Promicromonospora sp. Populi: one gene and its partner. The protein of the gene in region 1 interacts with the protein of each later gene in a pairwise test. Links are inferred from orthologs where the notes say so. Each region holds a gene or a part of one and is shown on either strand. Other genes may lie near its edges.

Region 1 (11,125 bases):
GCGACGATCGCTTCGACGACGGGCCAGGTGACCGCGCCGTCGTCGTGCACATCGCCCAGGAACGCACTGTCGAACACGATGACCCACTCGGGCGGCGGCCAGGGCTCGGGACCCACGTGGTTCAGGAACAGCGCGACGTCGTCCAGCGCGAGCAGCTCCTCGGCCACCCGGTCCGGGTCCGCCGACCAGTCGATACTGATGTGCACCAGGATCGTCGCGCCCTCGAGCATCGTCAGGTCGCCCTGCGAGTCGACGACCTCATCGACCTCGAACGTCAGGTCGATCATCTCCAGGCTCGGATCGTCCGGCTCGCCGGCCTCCCAGTCGATGAACCGCCCGACGGCGGCGAGCTCGGAGGCATGCATGCCACCGGTGTATGTCACCGACGGCAGGGCATCCGTGATCGTCTCCGGGTACCAGGCGTAGTCGGTAGTGGGCGCGGGCATCGCGAGCACCTCGGCAAAGCCACCGCCACCGCCACCGCCACCGCTACTGCTACTGCTACTGCTACTGCTACTGCTACCGCTACTGCTACCGCTACTGCTACTGCTACCGCTACTGCTACTGCTACTGCTACCGCCACTGCCACCTGGGTCGGCCGTACCTGGGCCGGCGCACGCCGTCAGCAGGACGGTGGAGAACACCGCGGAGAACAGGCCGACGATCGGCGGGGAGAACATGGTCCGGCGCATCTCGGTCCTCCGACCGGTAGAGAACTGCTACATCGTCGCTGCCACGCCTTCTGACACGGCCTCGATTGGATCTTCCCCCTTGCCTCCACTCTGTGCCGAGCGCCACTGCGCTTGCACACCACCCGACAACACGTCCTGGAGCCGCCGAACCTAGACTGACCAGGTGCGTCTTCTCTTCGCAGGAACCCCCGAACCCGCCGTCGCCTCCCTGGAGGCCCTGATCGCCTCGCGCCACGAGGTCGTCGCCGTCCTCACACGCGCAGACGCGCCGTCGGGCCGCGGCCGCAAGCTCACACCCAGCCCCGTGCGCGCCCGCGCAGAGGAAGCCGGGATACCGGTCATCACCGACGTCCCACGCGGCGACGAGTTCATCACCAGACTGCGCGAGCTCGAGATCGACGCCGCCCCCGTAGTCGCATACGGCCACATCCTGCGACCCGCCGTCCTCGCCGTACCCCGCCACGGCTGGATCAACCTGCACTTCTCCGTACTGCCCGCCTGGCGCGGCGCCGCACCCGTGCAACGCGCCGTCATCGCCGGCGACCAGGTCACCGGCGCCACCACCTTCCTCCTCGACGAAGGCATGGACACCGGCCCCGTGCTCGGCACCGCCACCGAGACCATCCGCCCCACCGACACCACCGGCGACCTCCTCGGCCGCCTCGCAATCTCCGGCGCCGAGCTCCTCGTCGCCACCCTCGACGCCCTCGAGGACGGCACCATCCAGCCCCAGCCCCAGCCCACCGACGGCATCTCGCTGGCCCCCAAGCTCACCACCGACGACGCCCGCGTGACCTGGACCGACCCGGCGCTCGCGGTCGACCGGCAGGTGCGGGGCTGCACGCCCGCGCCGGGGGCGTGGACCACGCTGCCGGGGTTCGACGCCGACAGCAGCGCCCGCCTCGGCCTCGGCCCGGTCTCGCCGCGGCCAGAGATCACCGACCTGACGGCAGGCGAGGTGCGTGCGCTCAAGCACGAGGTCCTGGTCGGGACGGCGACGCACGCCGTCGCGCTCGGGGAGGTGCGGCCCGTCGGCAAGAAGGCGATGCCCGCACCGGACTGGGCCCGCGGCGCCGGCCGCGCGCTTGTCGAGGCCGGCCTCGTGCTCGGGGCGAGCCCGGCGTCACCGCCCGCGACGGCGGCCCCGCCCGCGTCCTCGACGAGCACGGCGCAGGTGTCGGCATGAGCGGGTACGACGGCGACCGTGGTTCGGCAGGCGGTGACGGTTCGGTAGGCGGTGGCTCGGCGGGCGGCGGCGCGCGTGATGGTGGCGCGCGTGACGACAGCCGGGGCTTCGACCCCCGGCGCAACGACTCCGGCCGCCAGCGCTCGGCGTCCCGGTCTAGGGGCGACCGGTCCCGCACCTCGCAGGCTCCCTCGGAGCGGCGCAAACGCACCGACCCGGCGCGGATGGCTGCCTTCGACGTGCTGCGCGAGGTCGACGAGGCGGACGCATACGCGAACCTGGTGCTGCCCCCGCTCCTGCGTGAGCGGCACATCCGCGGTCGCGACGCCGGCTTTGCGACCGAGCTCGCCTACGGCACCCTGCGCCTGCGCGGCCGGTACGACGCGATCCTGGCGACGTGCGTGGACCGGCCCCTGCCCGGGCTGGACGCGGCGCTGCTGGACGTCCTGCGCCTCGGCGCCCACCAGCTCCTCGGGATGCGCGTGCCCGTGCACGCGGCGGTCTCCGAGACGGTCGGCCTCGCGCGCAACCGGGTCGGCGCCGGCCCTGCGCAGATGGTGAACGCTGTGCTGCGCCGCGTGTCGGAGCGGCCGCTGGAGGAGTGGCTGGCCGTGCTCGAGAAGGAGGCGCCGGACGCCCTGACGGGCCTCGCCGCCACGGAGTCGCACCCGCTGTGGATCGCCCGCGCGATGCGCGAGGCGCTGGCCGGCAACGGGCGGAGCGTGGACGAGATCGGCGAGCTGCTGGCCGCGGACAACGTCGCGCCACGCGTCACCCTGGTCGCGCGGCCGGGCTTGGTCGATGCGTCCGACGACGACGCCTGGGGCGACGTCGACCTCGTTGCCGGCCGGTGGGCGCCTACCGCACTGCGGCTGGAGGGTACGGACCCGGGGGCGATCCCCGCGGTGCGGGACGGCCTGGCGGGAGTGCAGGACGAGGGCTCGCAGCTCGTCACGCTTGCTCTGGCGGGCGCGCCGCTCGTGGGCGGGCTGGTCGGGGATGGTTCGGCCGCTGCGGACGAGACAGAACGTGCGGACGGTGCAGCGGATGCAGGCGGTGCCGCGGGTGCTGGCGGTGGGGCGGGTGCTGGCGGTGGGGCGGGCAGGGACGTGCGCTGGCTCGACCTGTGTGCGGGCCCCGGCGGCAAGGCAGCGCTGCTGGGAGCGCTGGCCGCCCAGCGTGGCGCGCGGCTGGTCGCCAACGAGGTGGCGCCGCACCGTGCCCGCCTCGTGGCCAACGCCCTGGCCGCACTGCCCGACTGCGCGGTCGAGGAGGTGCGCACCGGCGACGGCCGGGACATCGGCACCGAGGAGCCGGGGGCGTACGACCGGGTCCTCGTCGACGCGCCGTGCACCGGGCTGGGGGCACTCCGACGTCGGCCCGAGAGCCGGTGGCGGCGGACGCCGTCGGACCTCGCTGCCCTCACCTCGCTGCAGCGAGAGCTGCTCGCCTCGGCACTGGACGCCGTCCGGCCCGGGGGAGTGGTGGCCTACGTGACCTGCTCGCCGCACCTTGCCGAGACACAGCTAGTGGTCACCGACGTACTGAAGAAGCGCACGGACGTCGAGCGGCTCGACACGCCGGCCGTGGTGCGCTCGGTGGTGCGGGCCGGTGCAGGGGACGAGATCCCGCTGGCGGACCGTGACGACGTGCAGCTCTGGCCGCACGTCCACGGCACGGACGCGATGCACCTGACCCTGCTGCGCCGGACGGTCTGAGCCGGGGGCTTGGTCAGACGCCCGCCGGCGGCCACACCCCGATGATCACGGCCATGACCAGGATCGTGACCAGCTCGTGCGCCAGGTTCAGGGTGGTGAGCGCGGGCGGGCGGCCCTCGAAGGCGTCGTGCGTGATCATGCGCGCCGCCGTGAATCCGATCCAGAGCAGGACGGCCGTGACGACGGCAGCCGTGAAGAAGGCGCCCTGGTAGAACTCCCACGCGATGTAGACGGAGCCCGCCAGCACCCAGGACGTCAGGAAGCTGACGATGACCGTCGTGACGATGGGCCAGATCCCGGCCGCCTCGGCGGCCTTCGGGTCGACCTTCGCCAGGCGCATCCAGCGGGTGCCGAACACCTTGGGCGTGTACCAGATCGAGCCCACCACCAGCGTGGACAGGGTGGCCACGACCACTGCCCAGTAGTTCACCTCGGGGATCATCTTTGCTCCCGGTCCGTTGGGCGTGCGCGGTTCGGCGGTGCGAAGGAGTTTCAGCGGGAATCGCGCCCTAGGCTGGCATCATGGCAGCACTCATCGCCCCCAGCATCCTTTCGGCGGACTTCGCGAACCTCGAGCGGGACCTCGGCCGGATCGCCGACGCGGACTACGCGCACGTCGACGTCATGGACAACCACTTCGTGCCGAACCTGACGCTGGGGCTGCCGGTGTTCGAGCGCCTCGCCAAGGTGTCTCCGATTCCGCTGGACGCGCACCTGATGATCGAGAACCCCGACCTCTGGGCGCCCGCGTTCGCCGAGGCGGGGGCGGCGTCGGTCACGTTCCATGCGGAGGCCGCGCAAGCGCCCGTCCGCCTGGCTCGGGAGCTGCGGAAGCTCGGTTCGCGGGCGGGCATCGCGCTGCGGCCGGCCACCCCCGTGGAGCCCTACCTGGACCTGCTGACGGAGATCGACATGATCCTCGTGATGACCGTCGAGCCGGGGTTCGGCGGGCAGTCGTTCATCGAGGGCACGCTGCCCAAGATCCGGCGCGCCCGGGAGGCCGTGAGCGAGTCCGGCCTCGACGTCTGGATCCAGGTCGACGGGGGAGTGTCTCGCGAGACGATCGAGCGCGCGGCCGAAGCCGGGGCGAACGTCTTCGTCGCGGGCTCCGCGGTGTTCGGGGCCGAGGACATCCCGGCCGAGATCGCGGCGCTCCGCGAGCTGGCGGCCAAGCACATCCACTGACGGGGTGGGCCGACGCCGGCCTGGTGCTTGCACGGTGAATGTTGGCGGATAGCTGCTCGGTGTCAGGCGACGCTTTCCACAACGATTAATAGTGTGCCAAGCGCGGTTCGACAAACTCGTACCTTTGGCCGATACGGTCGCCAGACCAGCCCCATAGTCTGGGGCCGTGCCCTCAGACCGACCCGTTCCAAGCCGCCGGACGCCGCTCGCCCGAGCGCGCCACGCCTGGTCCGCGGCCTGGGACGAGCCGCCGCCCGCCGATCCGCCGGTGCGCGTATGGCGGGACTCGGCACTGGTTGGGGTGCTGGTCCCGGCCCTGGTGATCGAGGGTCTGCTGCGGCCTGAGCTGCCGTGGCGCTGGCTGCAGGTGGCCGCGGCACTGGTCCTGGTGCCGACGCTGCTCTGGCGTCGGACGCACCCGTTGTTTCCCGTGGTGGCCACGACGGTGGTGTCGACTGCCCTGATGCTGGTCATGGGCAACGACGGCGACCTGATCACGGCGGTTTACGGCGCCGTCCTGGTCTACGCGCTGTTCAGGTGGGGGAGTGGGCGGCAGGCCCTGATCGGGGCTGGGCTGCTCGTCGGGGGGCTTGGCTTGACGTGGGCACTGGGACACGCCACGAGTGCTGACACGATCGGTGGGGCGTCGGTCGTCGCGATGCTCGCCGCGACGGGGCTGGCGGTCCGCTTCCGGTCTACGGCCCGGGAGCGTGCGCTCACGCAGGCGCGGGCCCAGGAGCGGGAGCGCATCGCCAGAGACATGCACGACGTCGTGGGACACCACGTCTCGGGCATCGCCGTGCGGGCCCAGGCCGGCCTCGCCCAGGCCGAGGCGCTACGGCGCGGTCTTGGCGGCGAGCACGGCCGAGACGACGGCGGCACTGGGGACGACGGCGACGGCGGGGACCGCTTGGCGAGCCTCGACGACGACCCGTTGGTGGCGGCGCTCCGGGTCATCGAGGCCGAGGCAAGGAACACCCTCGTCGAGATGCGTGCCCTGGTCCGCACGCTGCGCGAGGACGAGCAGGGCCCGGACGGTGCGGCGCGAGTGCGCGTCTTTATCTCGCCCGCCAGCGCTGCTGCCAGAAACATAGCCAGCGGCGGCACCAGCGCCGATGACGGCATTGGCAATGGCACCGGCGAGCTCGGCCCGCGGGCCGCCGACGTCGTCCGGCTGGCCGCCGGGCCGCCCTCTCCCGTGATCGTCACGGTCCGAGGTGAGGTCGGGAGCGTCCGGGACGACGTCGGTGCGGCGGCCTACCGCATCGCGCAGGAGTCGGTCACCAACGCGCGCCGTCATGCACGCGGGCTGACGCGGATCGATGTCGGCCTCACGGTCGCCGGGGGAGCCCTCCGGCTGCGCGTCTGCGACGACGGGGAGCCGCTGACCGAGCCGTTCGTGCCGGGCAACGGGATCGCCGGGATGCGGGCCCGCGCCCAAGAGCTGGACGGTGACCTCACCGTCGGTCCAGAGCTGCCGGAGCAGCTAGGGCAGTCAGGGCGGCGGGGCCTTGCGGAGCAGCCCGTGCAGCCGGACCTGGTAGAGCGACCGGACGTCGCGGGCGGCTGGGTCGTCGAAGCAGCCCTCCCACTGGCGGGCAGGCGCCCATGACCGGTCCGACACCCAGTCCAAGGCAGGAAGACCCGGCGGCCCGCGCCCTGACGGTGCTGGTCGCCGACGACCAGGAGATCGTGCGCACCGGGCTCAGCATGATCCTCGGGGTCCAGGACGGGATCGAGGTTGTCGGCGAGGTGGCCGACGGCGCCGCCGCCGTCGAGCTCGCCCAGCGGCTGCGTCCCGACGTCTGCCTGTTCGACATCCGGATGCCCGTCATCGACGGTATCGAGGCGACCCGGATGCTGGCCGGCCCAGGGGTCGCCGACCCGCTCGCCGTCGTCGTCATCACGACGTTCGACCTGGACGAGTACGTCTATGCGGCGCTGCGCGCGGGCGCACGGGGGTTCCTGCTGAAGGACGCCGGGCCGGCACTCCTGGCCCAGGCTGTGCGCGCCGCCGCGAACGGCGATGCCCTCATCGCGCCGAGTGTGACGACACGTCTGCTCAGGGCCTTCGCTGACGTCGGACCGGCGGCGCCGCCCACACAGCCGCTCGACCCGTTGACGGCGCGCGAGGAAGAGGTGCTCCGGGCCGTCGCGCGCGGTCGGACCAACACCGAGATCGCGCACGAGCTGTTCGTCACCCTGAGCACGGTCAAGTCGCACGTCGCGAACCTGATGACGAAGGTCGGCGCGCGCAACCGCGTCGAGGTCGCGCTCTGGGCCTACGACACCGGGCGCGTGCGGACCGGGCCCTCCTGACCTGGCTCGGTCGCACAGCTCGTACTTTCGGCCGGACGATTCCCGTCCACGGGCCCATGACCAGCCCGCATGCCGCCGGGCACGCTCGACCCATGACAACTTCCCAGCTGATGACCAAGCCCGCCGGCCGCCGCGAGTGGCTCGTACCGGCGGGGCTCCTCCTCCTGGCGGCCGTCCCGGCCCTTGCCGGCTCCGTGCGGCTCACCGAGCTGGCCTCCGATCCCGTGGTCACCGCGGACAACGCGCGCTTCGTGACCCAGCCGCTGCCCGTTGTCGTGCACATCATCTGCGTGACGACGTACAGCATGCTCGGCGCGTTCCAGTTCGTACCGAGCCTGCGCCGACGGCGCTGGCACCGGCTGGCCGGACGTGTCCTCGCGCCGGCGGGCCTCGGTGTCGCACTGTCGGGCCTCTGGATGACGGCGTTCTACGACCTGCCGGCCCACGACAACATGGTCGTCAACGGGGCGCGCTACGTAGTCGGCACCGCCATGGCCGCGTCGATAGCCCTGGGTGTGCGGGCGGCGCTGCGCCGCGACTTCGTGAACCACCCGGCCTGGATGATGCGGGCCTACGCGCTGGCCATGGGCGCCGGGACACAGGCGCTGCTGCTCGGACCGTACACGGTGATCGTCGGCAGTATGGGCACCGTGGCCTACACGACCGGGATGGTGCGTGGGTCATCAACGTGGCCTTCGCCGAGTGGCTGATCCGACGGCGCAGGACGGGTCGCGGGACGGGTCGCGGGACGGGAGGAACGGCTCGGCGCACGGGGTGAGGCAGGGTGTGACGCAGGCCATGTCGGCGTCCCGCATGCCATATGGCATGCTGACGAGCAGCAGTACGCACACACGTGCTCCGGGGTCGGTGTAATTCCGAGCCGGCGGTTATAGTCCGCGACCCGTACGTCCGCAAGGACGGCCGGTTGACCTGGTGGAACTCCAGGACCGACGGTGAAAGTCCGGATGGGAGGAGCCACGTGCGGCGCCGTGCGTCCCCTGGACGTGCGGTGCCGTGACGTCGTATGCGCGGGCAGGGCCGGTGACGGTCACGTCCGTGCACCCGTCGTCCACCCCCGGAGCGCCGAAGCTCGGGGGAGGACCGCATGACCCAGGCATCGCACGACCGCGCTGCGGCGTACGCGGGACCACGCACCGGCACGCCCGCCGGACCGCGCGCGCTTGAGAGCGCCATGCGCCGCGCGCTGAGCCTCGCCGCGCATGGTCCCGCGTACGGGCCCAACCCCCGCGTCGGGTGCGTGCTCCTGGATTCCGACGGACGCACGGTCGCCGAGGGCTTCCATCGCGGTGCGGGCACGCCGCACGCGGAGGCGGCGGCCCTGGCCGACGCTCGTTCGCGCGACATCGACCTGCGAGGCACGACGGCGGTGGTGACGCTCGAACCGTGCGCCCACCACGGCCGTACTGGGCCGTGTGCCGACGCCCTGATCGAGGCTGGCATCGCCGTCGTGCACGTGGCCGTGCCCGACCCGAACCCGCTGGCGACGGGCGGCGCGGACCGGCTCCAGGCCGCCGGGATCGAGGTGACCACCGGCCTGCTCGCCGACGAGGGCGAAGACCTGCTGCGGCCGTGGCTGCACGCGATCCGCACCGGCCGCCCGTATGTGACCCTGAAGCTCGCGACCAGCCTCGACGGCCGGGTGGCGGCAGCCGACGGCACGAGCCGCTGGATCACCGGTCCTCAGGCCAGGGCCCACGCCCACACGATCCGCGCCCAGGTTGACGCCATCGCCGTCGGCTCGGGGACCGCCCTGATCGACGACCCGTCCCTGACCGCGCGCACGGCGGACGGCGGCCTCTTCGAGCACCAGCCGCTCCGGGTGGTGCTCGGCCGCCGCACGGTGCCCGACGACGCCCGCCTGCGCGGGCCCGGCGGACCCCTGTTGCACCTGCCGGAGCGTGACCTCGACGTCGTGCTGCGGGAGCTCGGCGAGCGAGAAGTGCGACACGTGCTCGTGGAGGGCGGCCCGACCCTGGCGACCGCACTGCTGGCCGCCGACGCCGTCGACGAGCTCCACGCGTACATCGCGCCGGTGCTGCTCGGCGCGGGCGCCACCGCCGTCGGCGACCTGGGCGTCACGACCATCGGCGAGGCGGCTCGGTTCGCCACCCAGGACGTGACCCGGCTGGGCGACGACGTGCTCCTGATCGCACGCCGCGCCGGGCTTGCCCGCGCGAGCACGGACCAGCCTGATGCGGGCCGGACCGGCGTCGACCGGCCCGTACCGCAGCAGCCCAGTAGCAGTTCGACCAGCACCAACCAGTCACACCAGAAGGAGATCTGATGTTCACCGGAATCGTTGAGGAGCTCGGCTCCGTCGTCGCGCTCGACCGGCCTGGCGGCACCGGCACCGGCCTTGAGGCGGGGACCGCGCCCGACGCGGTACTGACGGTCGCGGGCCCGCTCGCGACGTCGGACGCCCGCCCCGGCGACTCGATTGCCGTCGACGGCGTCTGCCTCACAGTCACGGCGGTGCTGCCCGGGGACGGGGACGGCGGCGCTGCGTTCGTGGCCGAGGTGATGCCCGAGACCCTGCGCCGCACCTCGCTCGGTGCCCTCGTGCCGGGCGCGGCGGTCAACCTGGAGCGCGCCCTTCCGGCGAACGGCCGGCTCGGCGGGCACGTGGTCCAGGGGCACGTCGACGGCGTCGCGACGCTGGTGGGCCGCACGCCTGGACCGCGCTGGGACGATCTCGAGTTCTCCGCGCCCGCCGCCCTGACCCGGTACGTCGCGGAGAAGGGCTCCATCGCGCTGGCGGGGGTCTCGCTCACCGTGACCTGGGTGTCGGACGACGGCTTTGGCGTGTCGCTCATCCCGACCACGCTCGCCGCGACGACGCTGGGCCGGCTGGTCCCGGGCGACGTCGTCAACGTCGAGGTGGACGTGCTCGCGAAGTACGTGGAGCGGCTCCTGGCGACGACCGGGACGAGCGGCAGGGACGCCGAGGGCGCTACGGCTGCGGCGGCTGCGGCGAGCGATCTGACGACGGGAGTTGCCCGATGAGTGCGGTGCGCATCGATAGCTCGGTAGACCCGGGGGCGATCAACACGGATCTGGTGGAGCGCGCGTTCGCCGAGCTCGCCGCCGGCCCGTCCTGGTGGCCGACGACGCCGGCCGGGAGAACGAGGTCGACGTTGTCCTGGCCGCGAGCACTGCTACGGCCGAGTGGGTGGCGTGGACGGTGCGGCACTCGTCGGGGTACCTGTGCGCGCCGATGCCCGCACACCGCGCGGACGCGCTGGAGCTGCCGCTGATGGTGGAGCGCAGCGAGGACTCGCGGAAGACGGCGTACACGGTGTCGGTGGATGCGGTCGGCGTGACGACGGGGATCTCGGCGGCCGAACGGGCACTGACGCTGCGGGTGCTGGGTGACCCGGCATCGGGCGCGCGGGACCTGATCCGGCCGGGGCACGTGCTGCCGTTGCGGGCCCGGCCCGGTGGGGTGCTGGAGCGTGCGGGGCACACCGAGGCGGCGGTGGATCTGGTCCGGCTCGCGGGCGGCGCGGGCCGGGGGACCGGTAGTGAGCTGGGCGAGGTGGGGGCGATCGCCGAGCTCGTCCGGGACGACGGTGCGGTGATGCGGCTGCCCGAGGCGCAGGCCCTGGCTGAGGAGGCGGGCCTCGTGGTGCTGACGGTTGCGGACCTGGTGGCCTGGCGGCAGGTGCACGACCCGGTGCTGTCGCATGGCGAGCCCGGCGTCGTTGCCGAGTCTCGAGCTCGGGTGCATCGGGTGGGGGAGGCGTCGCTCCCGACGAGGTACGGGGACTTCCGCGTGGTTGCGTATCGGGACCTGCGTTCGGGTGCGGAGCACCTGGCACTGACGCCGGTGCAGACCGGGCCGGTGCTGGCCGGTTCAGCGCGGGGTTCGCTGGTGCGGGTGCACTCGGAGTGCCTGACGGGCGACGGGCTGGGCTCGCTGCGGTGTGACTGCGGTCCGCAGCTGGAGGCGTCGTTGCGGGCAGTGGCTGCTGAGGGTGGCGCGGTGGTGTACCTGCGGGGCCACG
Region 2 (11,071 bases), 2.0 Mb from region 1 along the record:
CGCAGGTTGGTGCCGAAGTCACCCTGCGCGTACTGGCCGAGCCGCTCGACGAACGGCCCGAAGCACGGGTTGCCGGCCTGGTCGTAGCAGGGGTCGTCGAGCCCGAACCGCTGCTCGACGGCGGCGAGCTGCGCCGCCGAGGGAATCTTGTCGCCGAAGAACGCGAGGGCGGGATTGCCGTTGAGCTGGATGGCGAGCGTCGTGAGCAGGTGCAGCACGAACATCACCAGGAACAGCATGCCCACCGCCTGCGCGACACGGCGGAGGATGTAGCGCCCCATGTGTCTCCTCAGGTAACGCCGAGTCAGTGCCGTGGTCCGACCGCGGCAATTGTTCAGCCGCCGAGTCAGTGCCGCGGTCGGACCACGGCACTGACTCGGCGTACGGGTTACTCCGTGATCGTGAGGAGGCGGACCTTGACCGCACCGCTGAACGGGTCGAGCACGACGTTGTCCAGGCGCTCGCTGTAGTACTCGGCGCCGACGTTGAACCGGAACGGGATGGTCGGGAACTCCTCGGCGAGGATCGCCTCGGCCTCCTGGTACAGGACCACCGCCTCGTCGAGGGTCGCTGCCCGGTCACCCTCCGCGAGCTTGGCCTCGAACTCCTCGCTGTACCAGCCGAAGTTGCCCGCGCCTTCCTCGCCCACGGCGTAGAAGGCCAGGTAGTTCTCGTTCAGCGGGTAGTCCGGGAACCAGTTGTTCCGGAAGATGCCGTCGAAGCCCTGCGCGGACCGGACGCTGAAGTAGTCCGGGTTCGGCGCGAGCTCGTACGGGATGCCGAGGGTGGCCTCGATGGAGTTACCGATCGCCTGGAAGTACTCGATCTCTTCCTCGTCGTCACCCAGCGAGATGGTCAGCGTCTCGCCCTCGGGCCAGCCGCCGGCCGCCTCCAGCGCGGCCTGCGCCGCCTCCGGGTCGAACGTGCACCACTCGCACGTGCCGGCCACGCCGCCGGGCACGCCGTCCGGCACGACCCACGAGTCCGCCGGGGCGGCCAGGCCGCCCGACAGGTTCTCGATGATGGTGTCGCGGTCGATCGCCATGGAGATCGCCTTGCGGAACTCGATGTCCTGCCACGGGCCGTCCTCGTACAGCGGGAAGCCGATGTAGGTCAGGGCAGCGCCCGGTGCCTGCGCGAGCCGCTCGGAGAGCTCGGGGTCCTCCTGCGCCGCGGCCAGGTCGGCCGGCGCCGGGTAGCTGACGTCGACGTCGCCGGTCTCGAAGTCGGACCAGGACGATGCACCCGAGTACTCCCGCCAGTTGATGGCGTCGATGCTCCCCGGCGTCTCGTCCAGCGGGTAGTCGGTCCAGCGCTCGGCATCGAGGGAGACACCCTGCTCCCACTCCGTGATCTGGAACGGACCGTTGCCGATCGGCATGACAGAGCAGGCTGCGACGTCGGCGAGGCACTCCTCGGCGATGGGGTAGAAGCCCGTGTAGCCGAGCATCGTGGCGAAGCCCGCGAAGGGCGCGTTGAGCGTGACCTCGAGCGTGAGGTCGTCCACGACCGTCAGGCCCGACAGCTCCTCGACGGGGCTCTCCTCGACGGTCTCGCCCTCGTCGTCGAGCTCGTCCTGCATGTCCTCGTAGCCCGCGAAGCGCTCGAAGAAGTAGTTGCTGTACAGCTCGGGGTGGCCGGCCGTGTAGTTCCAGGAGCGGGCGAACGCAGCGGCGTCGACGGGCTCACCGTTCTGGAACGTCAGGTCGGGCTTGATCGTGATGGTCCAGACGGTGTTGTCGTCGGACTCGATCGACTCGGCCACGTAGTTGTAGGGCTCCGTGGTCTCCGGGTCGTAGCGGACCAAGCCGTCGTAGACGACGTCGAGCACCCCGATGCTGTCGTTGATGCCGGAGTCGCCCGGGAAGAGCGTCTCCATGTCCTGGCTGGTCGTCAGGTTCAGGGTGACCGGTCCGTCTTCCTCGGCGGTGTCGTCCGGGGTGCACCCGGTGACGGTCAGGGCCACCACGGCCGCCCCTGCGACGAAGGTGGCGATGCGTGCTTGCCTCACTGATTTGCCTCCCAGTTGGTCTCCCCCGTCTTACGGCGGGGAGGTCTGGACCATATCGCCGCGGGAGTTGGGTCGCTCGGAAACTCCTGTTAATCGTCTGTAACGATTGACCGAGGCTCCTTGCCTTGCGCTCCTGCTCCGACGGGTCAGACCCTCAGGCCACCAGTGTGGCCTGAGGGTCTGACACTGAAGGGGGCGCTCAGGCCACCGGCATCTCCTTCACCGCGCCCTTCGCGATCCGCAGCCGGCGGGGGGCCCGCTTTGCCACCACGGAGTCGTGCGTGACCAGCACGATCGTCAGCCCCTGGTCCTTCCACAGGCCGATGATGAGGTCCACGATCTCGTCGCGGGTCTCCTCGTCGAGGTTGCCGGTGGGCTCGTCGGCCAGCAGCACCTTCGGGTTTTTCACGAGCGCCCGGGCGATCGCTACCCGCTGCTGCTGCCCGCCCGACAGCTCACCTGGCAGGTGGTCGCCCCGGTCGCCAAGCCCCAGCGACTCGAGCGCGGCCATCGCCCGTGCCGTCCGGGTCTGCCGCGCGATCCCCGACGGCACGAGCGCCGTCTCCACGTTCTCCAGTGCGGTCAGCGTGGGGATGAGGTTGAAGTTCTGGAACACGAAGCCGATGGTCTCGGCCCGTGCGGCGGTGAGCTGCGCGTCGCTCATCCCGGCGAGGTCCTGCCCGTCGAGCTGGACCTTGCCCGACGTCGGCCGGTCCAGGCCCCCGAGCATCTGCAGCAGCGTGGACTTGCCGCCGCCCGTCGGGCCCTGGACAGCGACCAGCTCGCCGTCGCCGATCGTCAGGGACACTCCCTTCAGCGCCCGCACCTCGCGCTTGCCCTGGCGGTATGTCTTGGTCAGGTCGTCGATCTGATACATGGGTCTACCTCTTCTCGGTCAGATTCACGCGAGGGAACGGAGGGCTTCGGCGGGGCGCAGCTTCGCCGCGCGCTGTCCGCCGACGACGCCGGCGAGCAGGCCACCCAGCACCGCCAGCCCGATGGCGGCCAGCACTATCCACAGGCTCACCGGTGCCTGGAGCACAACGTCGACGGCGCTGTTCGCGGCGTCGGCCATCGCACCGAAGCCGCCGCCTCCGCCGGCCGGGGGCGCGGCGCCCTCCGGCAGCGTGGCGCCCTCGGCCGCGCCCCCGCCGCCCATCCGCGGGCCGGCCATGGTGAAGCCGCCCGAGGCGCCGCTCAGCGTGATGCCCGCGAGGTTCACCACCCACACCGCCAGCGCGCCGAGCGCGAGGCCCGCTACGCCGCCGATCAGGCCCTGCACGACGGACTCGCCGGCGACCTGCCCCACCACGCGGTTCCGGCTCCAGCCGATCGCCTTGAGGGTGCCGAGCTCACGCGTGCGGCGGTTCACGCCGGAGACGGTGAACAGGATTGCGAGGCCGAACGCCGCCGCGAGCACGATGGCGCTCAGCCAGGTGCCGAGCGTGCCGACCAGGTCGGACGCCGTGGAGAGGGATCCGGTCACGCCCGCGGCGAGGTCCGACTGGGTGCTCACCGAGGCGTCGGGCAGCTCGCTCTCGATCGCGGCGGCCACGGCGTCGACGTTCTCGGCCGAGTCGACCTGTACGTAGACGTCGGTGACCTGGTCGGCGAGGTCCGCGAGGGTCTGGGCCGTGGCGAGCGGCACGTAGACGTCGGACGCCGTCGCGACGCCGTCGCCCGTCGTGGACGTGACGATGCCGACGATGTCCAGGTCTTCACCGCCCACCGTGATCGTGTCGCCGACGGCGAGCTCGGAGGTCTCGGCGTACGTGGCATCCAGGACCGCGACGTTCTCGTCGTCCGCCGCGAGGGTCCGGCCGTCGGCCACCTCGACGGTGGTCAGCGGCCCGACGGCGGCAGCGTCAGGGTCGATGCCCGTGACCGTGAACTGGTCGATCTCGAACGCGGACCCACCGCCCCCTCGTCCGCCGGCGGGCGGGGCCTCCTCCTCTGTGGTGGGTGCCTCCGCTTGTGCAGGCACCTCGCCGGCGAACGACATGTTCTGCAGGTCGAGCGTCGCGGCGACGCCAGACACGTGGTCCAGGCCGGCCACGGAGTCCAGGGCGGTGGCGGCGAACGCCGTCGACCCCATCGCGGCGGTGAGGCGGTCCTGCGAGAGGCTTTCGGTGCCTTCCTCGGTCGTCTCGCCGTCCTCCTGGCCGAACTCGAAGCGGCCGGGTCCGCCCTCGCCGCGCTCAGCGGGCTGGGTCACGGTGACGTCGGTGCCGACGCCGTATACGGACTCGAGCACCTCGGACTGCGCGTCCCTGACGCCGGTCGATACCGAGTTGACGACGATGACCAGCGCGATTGCTACCGCGAGGCCGATCGCCACCACGACGGTCTGCTTGCGTCGGTTGCGCAGCTCTCTGCGCAGATAGGTGAAGAACATGGGCTCCTGCCTGGGGTCCGGAGGGGACGTGCGGGGGAATCTGGTGTCCGCGCAGACCGCCTCGCGGGGTAGTGCCGCTGGGCCCTGGGGTCGTGGGCGAGCGGGCGGAGCGGGTGGCTCCGTGGGGCGGCCTGCGCCGGACAGCGGGAACGCTAGGTACTGCTTCTGTGGCGGCGCTGTTCCTAACCTGTGGTGACCCTGTGAACTGCGGCCCTGTGGACGGTTCCCCGCCCCGTCCCCGGACGTTCTAGGCTGAGGGCCGTAACCTCCGAGCAACATCCTTAGAAGGAGACCCCGTTGGCTAGCATCGAAGCCGTTGGAGCACGCGAGATCCTCGACTCGCGCGGCAACCCCACCGTGGAGGTCGAGATCGTCCTGGACGACGACACCTTCGCCCGTGCGGCGGTCCCGTCCGGCGCCTCGACCGGCGCGTTCGAGGCCGTCGAGCTGCGTGACGGCGACAAGTCCCGGTACCTGGGCAAGGGTGTCGAGAAGGCGGTCGCGGCCGTCAACGACGAGATCGCCCCCGAGCTCGTCGGGTACGACGCCGAGGAGCAGCGCATCATCGACCAGGTGCTCCTGGACCTGGACGGCACCCCGAACAAGGGCAAGCTGGGCGCGAACGCGATCCTGGGCGTGTCCCTCGCCGTCGCGAAGGCCGCCGCCAAGAGCTCGGGCCTGGACCTGTTCCGCTACGTGGGCGGCCCGAACGCCCACGTGCTGCCCGTGCCGATGATGAACATCCTGAACGGCGGGTCCCACGCGGACTCGAACGTGGACATCCAGGAGTTCATGGTCGCCCCGATCGGCGCACCGACCTTCAAGGAGGCGCTGCGCACCGGCACCGAGGTGTACCACGCACTCAAGTCCGTGCTGAAGGAGAAGGGCCTGAGCACCGGCCTGGGCGACGAGGGCGGCTTCGCGCCGAACCTCTCCAGCAACCGTGAAGCGCTCGACCTGATCCTCGTCGCCATCGAGCGCGCGGGCCTCAAGCCGGGCACGGACGTCGCCCTCGCGCTCGACGTGGCCGCCACGGAGTTCTTCTCCGACGGCGTGTACGCGTTCGAGGGTGGCAAGAAGACCTCGGACGAGCTCGTCGCGTACTACGAGCAGCTCGTCGCGGACTACCCGCTGGTCTCGATCGAGGACCCGCTGTCCGAGGACGAGTGGGACGCCTGGGCCGGGCTCATGGGCAAGGTCGGCGACAAGGTGCAGATCGTGGGCGACGACCTGTTCGTCACCAACCCCGAGCGCCTCGCCAAGGGCATCGAGCTCAAGGCGGCGAACTCGCTGCTGGTGAAGCTCAACCAGATCGGCACGCTCACCGAGACGCTCGACGCCGTGGAGCTGGCCCAGCGCAACGGCTTCACCACGATGACCTCGCACCGCTCCGGCGAGACCGAGGACACCACCATCGCGGACCTGTCCGTGGCGACGAACGCCGGCCAGATCAAGACCGGTGCCTCCGCCCGTGGCGAGCGCATCGCCAAGTACAACCAGCTCCTGCGCATCGAAGAGGCGCTCGACGAGGCCGGCACCTACGCCGGCCGGTCGGCGTTCCCCCGCTTCCAGGGCTGAGCCCCGGGGCCCTCGCTGCCCCTCGCCGGGAGTCCGCTTTGATCAAGCGGTTCGGCATGCTTTTCACGCGAAACGCATGCCGGCCCGCTTGGTCGGGGCGGACTTTCGCGTTCCACAGGTTCGACACACGGCGCGCCGGAGGTAATGGCGGTACAAAGGGTCGGCGAATCGGCACAATCGACCCATGCCTTCCTCACGTCGCCCGGCGCGGCCCTCGGGTGCGGCGCGCGACTCGGGTGCGCGCCCGTCGCCGGCGCCGCGCGCCGGTTCGGGCGCGGGATCCTCGGGTTCCTCGGGCGCGAAGGGTGGCGCAAAGGGCAAGGGGTCGACGCCGGCGAAGGGCAAGGGGGCGCCGAAGAAGTCCGGGTCCACACCCGCCGGGTCCGCCTCGGGGACGTCGTCCGCCCGGAAGCCCGCCACGCCGTCGTCGGCGAGCCGCCGTACCCCCGCGGCCCGCACGCCCGCACGGCCCGCCGCGCGTTCGGGTGCGGCCGCTCCGCGGGGAGCGCGTCCGACGTCGGGCAGCGGAGTGAAACGACCTACCCAGCCGCGCCGCCGCACGGTTACCGGCAGCGTGCCCCCGCCGCGCGCCGACCGTAAGCGGGGCAGCTTCGGGCTTGTGCTGCCGGAGGTCCTGACGGTCCGCGCGATGGTGCTGTCCGTGGTGGTGCTCCTCGCGGTGGTGCTGCTGCTGCCGACCGTGCGCGCCGTCGTGACGCAGCAGGCCGAGCTCCGTGACCTGCGGTCCGAGCTGAGCGAGCAGCAGGCCCAGCGGGACGAGCTCGAGACGGAGCTGACCCGCTGGGAGGACCCGTCGTACGTGATCGAGCAGGCGCGGTCGCGCTTGCGGTTCGTCATGCCGGGGGACAAGGTGTGGCGCCCGCTCGACACCGACTCCGTGCAGCCGGAGCAGCCGGAGCCCGGGGTCGTCGAGCCGTCGCCCGGAGCGTCCGAGGACGCGGCGTCGCCCTGGTACACAACCGTGTGGGACTCGCTGCGGATAGCGGGCGGCGAGTAGGCCTCGTCGGCCTGCTCCTGGGCTGGGGGACAATGGTGCGGTGAACTCCGTGATCGACACCGTGTCCGACGACGATCTGCGTGTCCTGGCCGAGCAGCTCGGCCGGGAGCCGCGGGGCGTTGTGGGCATCGCGGCGCGCTGCGTGTGCGGGCGTCCGACCGTGGCGCGCACCGCGCCCCGGCTGCCCGACGGCACCCCGTTCCCGACCGTCTTCTACCTGACGCACCCCGGAGCGGTGGCCGCCGCCTCGACGCTGGAGGCGAACGGGGTGATGAAGGAGATGACAGAGCGGCTGGAGTCCGACGAGGAGCTGGCCGCCGCGTACCGGAAGGCCCACGAGCACTACCTCGCGCAGCGCGAGGCGATCGGCCACGTGGACGAGATCGACGGCATCTCCGCCGGCGGTATGCCTACCCGGGTCAAGTGCCTGCACGTGCTGTTCGCGCACGCCCTTGCCGCGGGCCCGGGTGTGAACCCGCTCGGCGACGAGGCGCTCGCCCTGGCGCGGGACACCTGGCGCCCGGACCGCTGCACCTGCTGACCCCCGCCTTGGGCTGCGGCTGGGGGAGAATCTTCGCGTGACTTCCTCTCGTGTGGCCGCGATCGACTGCGGCACCAACTCGATCCGCCTGCTCGTCGCGGACGTCGACGACGCCGGAAACCTCACCGAGCTCGACCGCCGCATGGAGGTGGTGCGGCTGGGCCAGGGTGTCGACCGCACCGGCGAGCTCGCTCCGGAGGCGCTGGAGCGGACGCTCGCGGCGACCCGCGGGTACGCGGCGGTGATCGAGGCCGCGGGCGCGCAGCGGGTGCGGTTCGTCGCGACGTCGGCCACGCGGGACGCGCGGAACCGCGACGCGTTCTTCGACGGCGTGCGGGCCGCGCTCGGTGTCGACGTCGAGGTGATCAGCGGTGCCGAGGAGGCGCAGCTGTCGTTCCGCGGCGCCACCGGCGCCGTCGCCGAGGCACACGCGGGGCCGTTCCTCGTGGTCGACCTCGGCGGTGGATCGACCGAGCTGGTCCTCGGCACGGGCTCTGTTGAGGCGAGCTTCTCGATGGATGTCGGTTCGGTTCGGATGACTGAGCGGCACCTGCACAGCGATCCGCCGTCGGTGGGCGAGATCGACACGGCCCGCGCGGACGTGCGCGCCCACCTGGACGACGCGGCCCGCGTGGTGCCGCTCGGCAAGACCGGCACGCTGGTGGGGCTGGCCGGTTCGATCACGACCGTGACCGCGCACGCACTGGGGCTGGCCGAGTACCAGCGCGAGCGCGTGAACCAGGCGGAGCTGCCGGTCGCGGCGGTGCTGGCCTCCTGCGCCGCGCTGCTCGCCGCGCCGCGAGCCGAGCGGACCGCCATGGGTTTTCTGCACCCGGGGCGGGTCGACGTGATCGCTGCCGGGGCCCTCGTGTGGTCCGAGGTGATCACGCGGGTCGTGGCGGACGTCGAGGCCGAGGGCGGGACTCTGACCCACGTGGTGACCAGCGAGCAGGACATCCTCGACGGGATCGCCCTGTCCATGGTGTGACGGGAACCTCCGGCGGTGCTCGTCCGTTGGGGAGGCCAGAGGATCGAGGAAGTTCCTGACAGCGGCGACGACGGCGTGGTGTGCCTCACGCACACGCCGCTCTTTGTCGTGTCGATACGGGCAGGCACCGAGCGGTACTCTGGGAATCATGCCTCAGAACGACCTGACCTCGGTCAGCCATGCTTCCGATGCGGCGAGCACGCCGCGCCCGCGGAAGGTGCCGCGCATCGTGGTGCTCGGCGGCGGGTCCGTCGGCCTCTACGTGGCGCGCCGCCTGCGTAAGAAGCTGAAGAAGCGGGAGGCGGCCATCGTGGTCGTCGACCCGCGGCCCTACATGACGTACGCGCCCTTCCTGCCGGAGGCAGCGGCGGGCTCGATCGACGCCCGCGACGTTGTTGCCCCGCACCGCAAGGCCCTCAAGGGCATCGACGTGCTGCAGGGCAAGGTCACCGCCATCGAGCACGGGCGCAAGGCCGTGAAGATCCAGCCCGAGGAGGGCGACGAGTACGAGGTCACGTACGACCAGCTGGTCGTCGGCCTCGGCTCGGTCTCCCGCACGCTGCCCATCCCGGGCCTCGCGGAGGCGGCGATCGGCTTCAAGAACGTGGAAGAGGCCATCGCGGTCCGGAACCACGTCATCAACCGCATGGACGTCGCGTCCTCCACCTGGGACACGGACCTGCGCAAGCGCATGCTCACGTTCACCTTCGTGGGCGGCGGGTTCGCCGGCATCGAGGCCCTCGCCGAGATCGAGGACATGGCGCGGTACGCGACGCGGCAGTACGACACGATCGAGGCGTCCGACCTGCGGTTCGTCATGATCGAGGGCGCCGGCCGGATCCTGCCCGAGGTCACGGAGCCGATGGGCGAGTACGCCCTCGCGGAGATGAAGAAGCGCGGCATCGAGTTCCACCTCAACACGTTCCTCTCGTCCTGCGTGGACGGGCACGTGGTGACCTCGACCGGCGTCGAGTTCGACACCGACACGATCGTGTGGACCGCCGGCGTCAAGGCGAACCCGGTCCTCAAGGAGGCGTCCGACCTCCCGGTCGACAAGCTGGGCCGCGCCATCGTGCTCCCCACGCTGCAGGTCGCGACCCAGGACGGGGAGATCATCGAGGGCGCCTGGGCCGCGGGCGACTGCGCCGCGGTGCCGGACGTGCTCAACCCCGGAAAGTTCTGCCCGCCGAACGCGCAGCACGCGATCCGCGAGGCCGTGCGGCTGGCCGACAACATCGTGGCGCTGTACAAGGACAAGCCCGCCGTCGACTACAACCACAAGAACGTCGGTGTGGTCGCGTCGCTGGGGCTCTACAAGGGCGTCGCTGAGCTTTTCGGCTTCATCAAGCTGCGCGGGTTCCTCGCCTGGGTCGCCCACCGCGGCTACCACGTCATGGCGATGCCGACCGGGAACCGCAAGGTCCGCATCCTGATCGGCTGGATCGGCCAGTTCCTCATGGGCCGCGAGCTGGTCTCGCTGGGCTCCCTGCACGACCCGCGCCAGGAGTTCCGCAGCGCCTCCGTGCCGCCGAAGCCGGCGGGCGAGAAGGTCGAGCAGAAGGCGGAGTCGTCCGCCGAGCGGGCAGAGACGGGCGCGAAGGCCTGACCCGGTTGCGTTTCGCGCCGGTCGTCTGCGGGGTTCGAGTTCGGTCGGTTGCTTCGAGATCGGTCAATCACTTGACCGATCTCGAAGCAACCGACCGAACTCGGCGCCGGCGCCGTGCAACTGACCGAACTCGGTATTCTCTGAGGTGGGCCCCCATAGCCCAACTGGCAGAGGCAGCCGGCTTAAACCCGGCACAGTCCCGGTTCGAATCCGGGTGGGGGCACCCAGCGGAAGACCTTGTGCGCCGAGAGCCTGTTGATGCCACCGTCAGCTGGGAGCGCGGCCTAATTCTTGCCCGTCCGCGTGAGCACGGGTGCGTGCCTCGATGGCGTCGATGACGGCGATCATGTCGCGTCGCCCGTTGCCGTGCTCCACGGTCTCGCGATAGAGGTCGCTGGCCAGGTCGAGCAACGGTGAGGCGATCCCGCTCCCGCGTGCCGCATCCGCGATCAGCCGCGTGCTGGCAAATACGTCGGTCACCGCCGCGCGCACCTCGAAGTCCGCGGTGACGAGCTGCTCCAGCTTCACTCGGGCGATCTCGCTCGCCATCGGCCCCGCCATGATGGCCCTCTGGAACAGGGCGCGGCCTAGGTCGTGGCTGTCGGCGAAGTGGGTGGCCTCGGCGAGGGCCGCGACCGTGACATTGAGGTAGTGGTTCACCGAGAGCTTCATCAGCGCCCCGTTGCCGACCGGGCCGCACCAGATCGTCTCGTTCGTCATCGGGGCGAGCAGCGGGATCGCCTGTTCGACGTCGTCCTGGTCACCGCCGAGAAGGCCGATGAGCGTCCCGGCCTCGGCCGGCCCCGCGAGCCGGAGACCGGCGACTCGACGAATCTGCCTCCCGCACTGTGGATGTCGGCAGCGAGCCCCCGGGAGTAGCCGGGTGAGACGGAGCCGCTCGAGACGACCAGATGACCGGCGACGCGTCGAGCAA

Evidence for each region.
Region 2: the proteins of rpe (region 1) and eno interact in binary tests that used the Escherichia coli proteins (3 or more experiments, as listed by UniProt). The link is inferred for Promicromonospora sp. Populi from one-to-one orthologs.

Annotation. Positions count from the first base shown.
Region 1 is NZ_CP163528.1:925,753-936,877, forward strand. The notes cover bases 3,014-5,949. They hold rpe (ribulose-phosphate 3-epimerase), read left to right. Parts: upstream 3,014-4,118; coding sequence 4,119-4,781; downstream 4,782-5,949. Other genes in these bases: AB1046_RS04150 (RsmB/NOP family class I SAM-dependent RNA methyltransferase), read left to right, coding at 3,014-3,596; AB1046_RS04155 (DUF1761 domain-containing protein), read right to left, coding at 3,610-4,038; AB1046_RS04165 (sensor histidine kinase), read left to right, coding at 4,948-5,949. In the rest of the region: AB1046_RS04140 (hypothetical protein), read right to left, coding at 1-446; fmt (methionyl-tRNA formyltransferase), read left to right, coding at 856-1,878; more of AB1046_RS04150, read left to right, coding at 1,875-3,013; more of AB1046_RS04165, read left to right, coding at 5,950-6,393; AB1046_RS04170 (response regulator), read left to right, coding at 6,390-7,100; AB1046_RS04175 (DUF2306 domain-containing protein), read left to right, coding at 7,193-7,810; bifunctional diaminohydroxyphosphoribosylaminopyrimidine deaminase/5-amino-6-(5-phosphoribosylamino)uracil reductase RibD, read left to right, coding at 8,293-9,405; AB1046_RS04185 (riboflavin synthase), read left to right, coding at 9,405-10,124; GTP cyclohydrolase II RibA, read left to right, coding at 10,219-11,125. UniProt on the Escherichia coli protein: Catalyzes the reversible epimerization of D-ribulose 5-phosphate to D-xylulose 5-phosphate.
Region 2 is NZ_CP163528.1:2,875,830-2,886,900, reverse strand. Bases 3,962-6,843 are described here. They hold eno (phosphopyruvate hydratase), read left to right. Parts: upstream 3,962-4,703; coding sequence 4,704-5,984; downstream 5,985-6,843. Other genes in these bases: AB1046_RS12990 (septum formation initiator family protein), read left to right, coding at 6,169-6,843; AB1046_RS13000 (ABC transporter permease), read right to left, coding at 3,962-4,406. Also shown: AB1046_RS13015 (ABC transporter permease), read right to left, coding at 1-281; AB1046_RS13010 (ABC transporter substrate-binding protein), read right to left, coding at 389-2,011; AB1046_RS13005 (ABC transporter ATP-binding protein), read right to left, coding at 2,211-2,888; more of AB1046_RS13000, read right to left, coding at 2,913-3,961; more of AB1046_RS12990, read left to right, coding at 6,844-7,002; AB1046_RS12985 (DUF501 domain-containing protein), read left to right, coding at 7,043-7,543; AB1046_RS12980 (exopolyphosphatase), read left to right, coding at 7,581-8,531; AB1046_RS12975 (NAD(P)/FAD-dependent oxidoreductase), read left to right, coding at 8,680-10,137; AB1046_RS12965 (NAD-binding protein), read right to left, coding at 10,405-10,857; AB1046_RS12960 (NAD(P)-dependent oxidoreductase), read right to left, coding at 10,854-11,071. UniProt on the Escherichia coli protein: Catalyzes the reversible conversion of 2-phosphoglycerate (2-PG) into phosphoenolpyruvate (PEP). It is essential for the degradation of carbohydrates via glycolysis.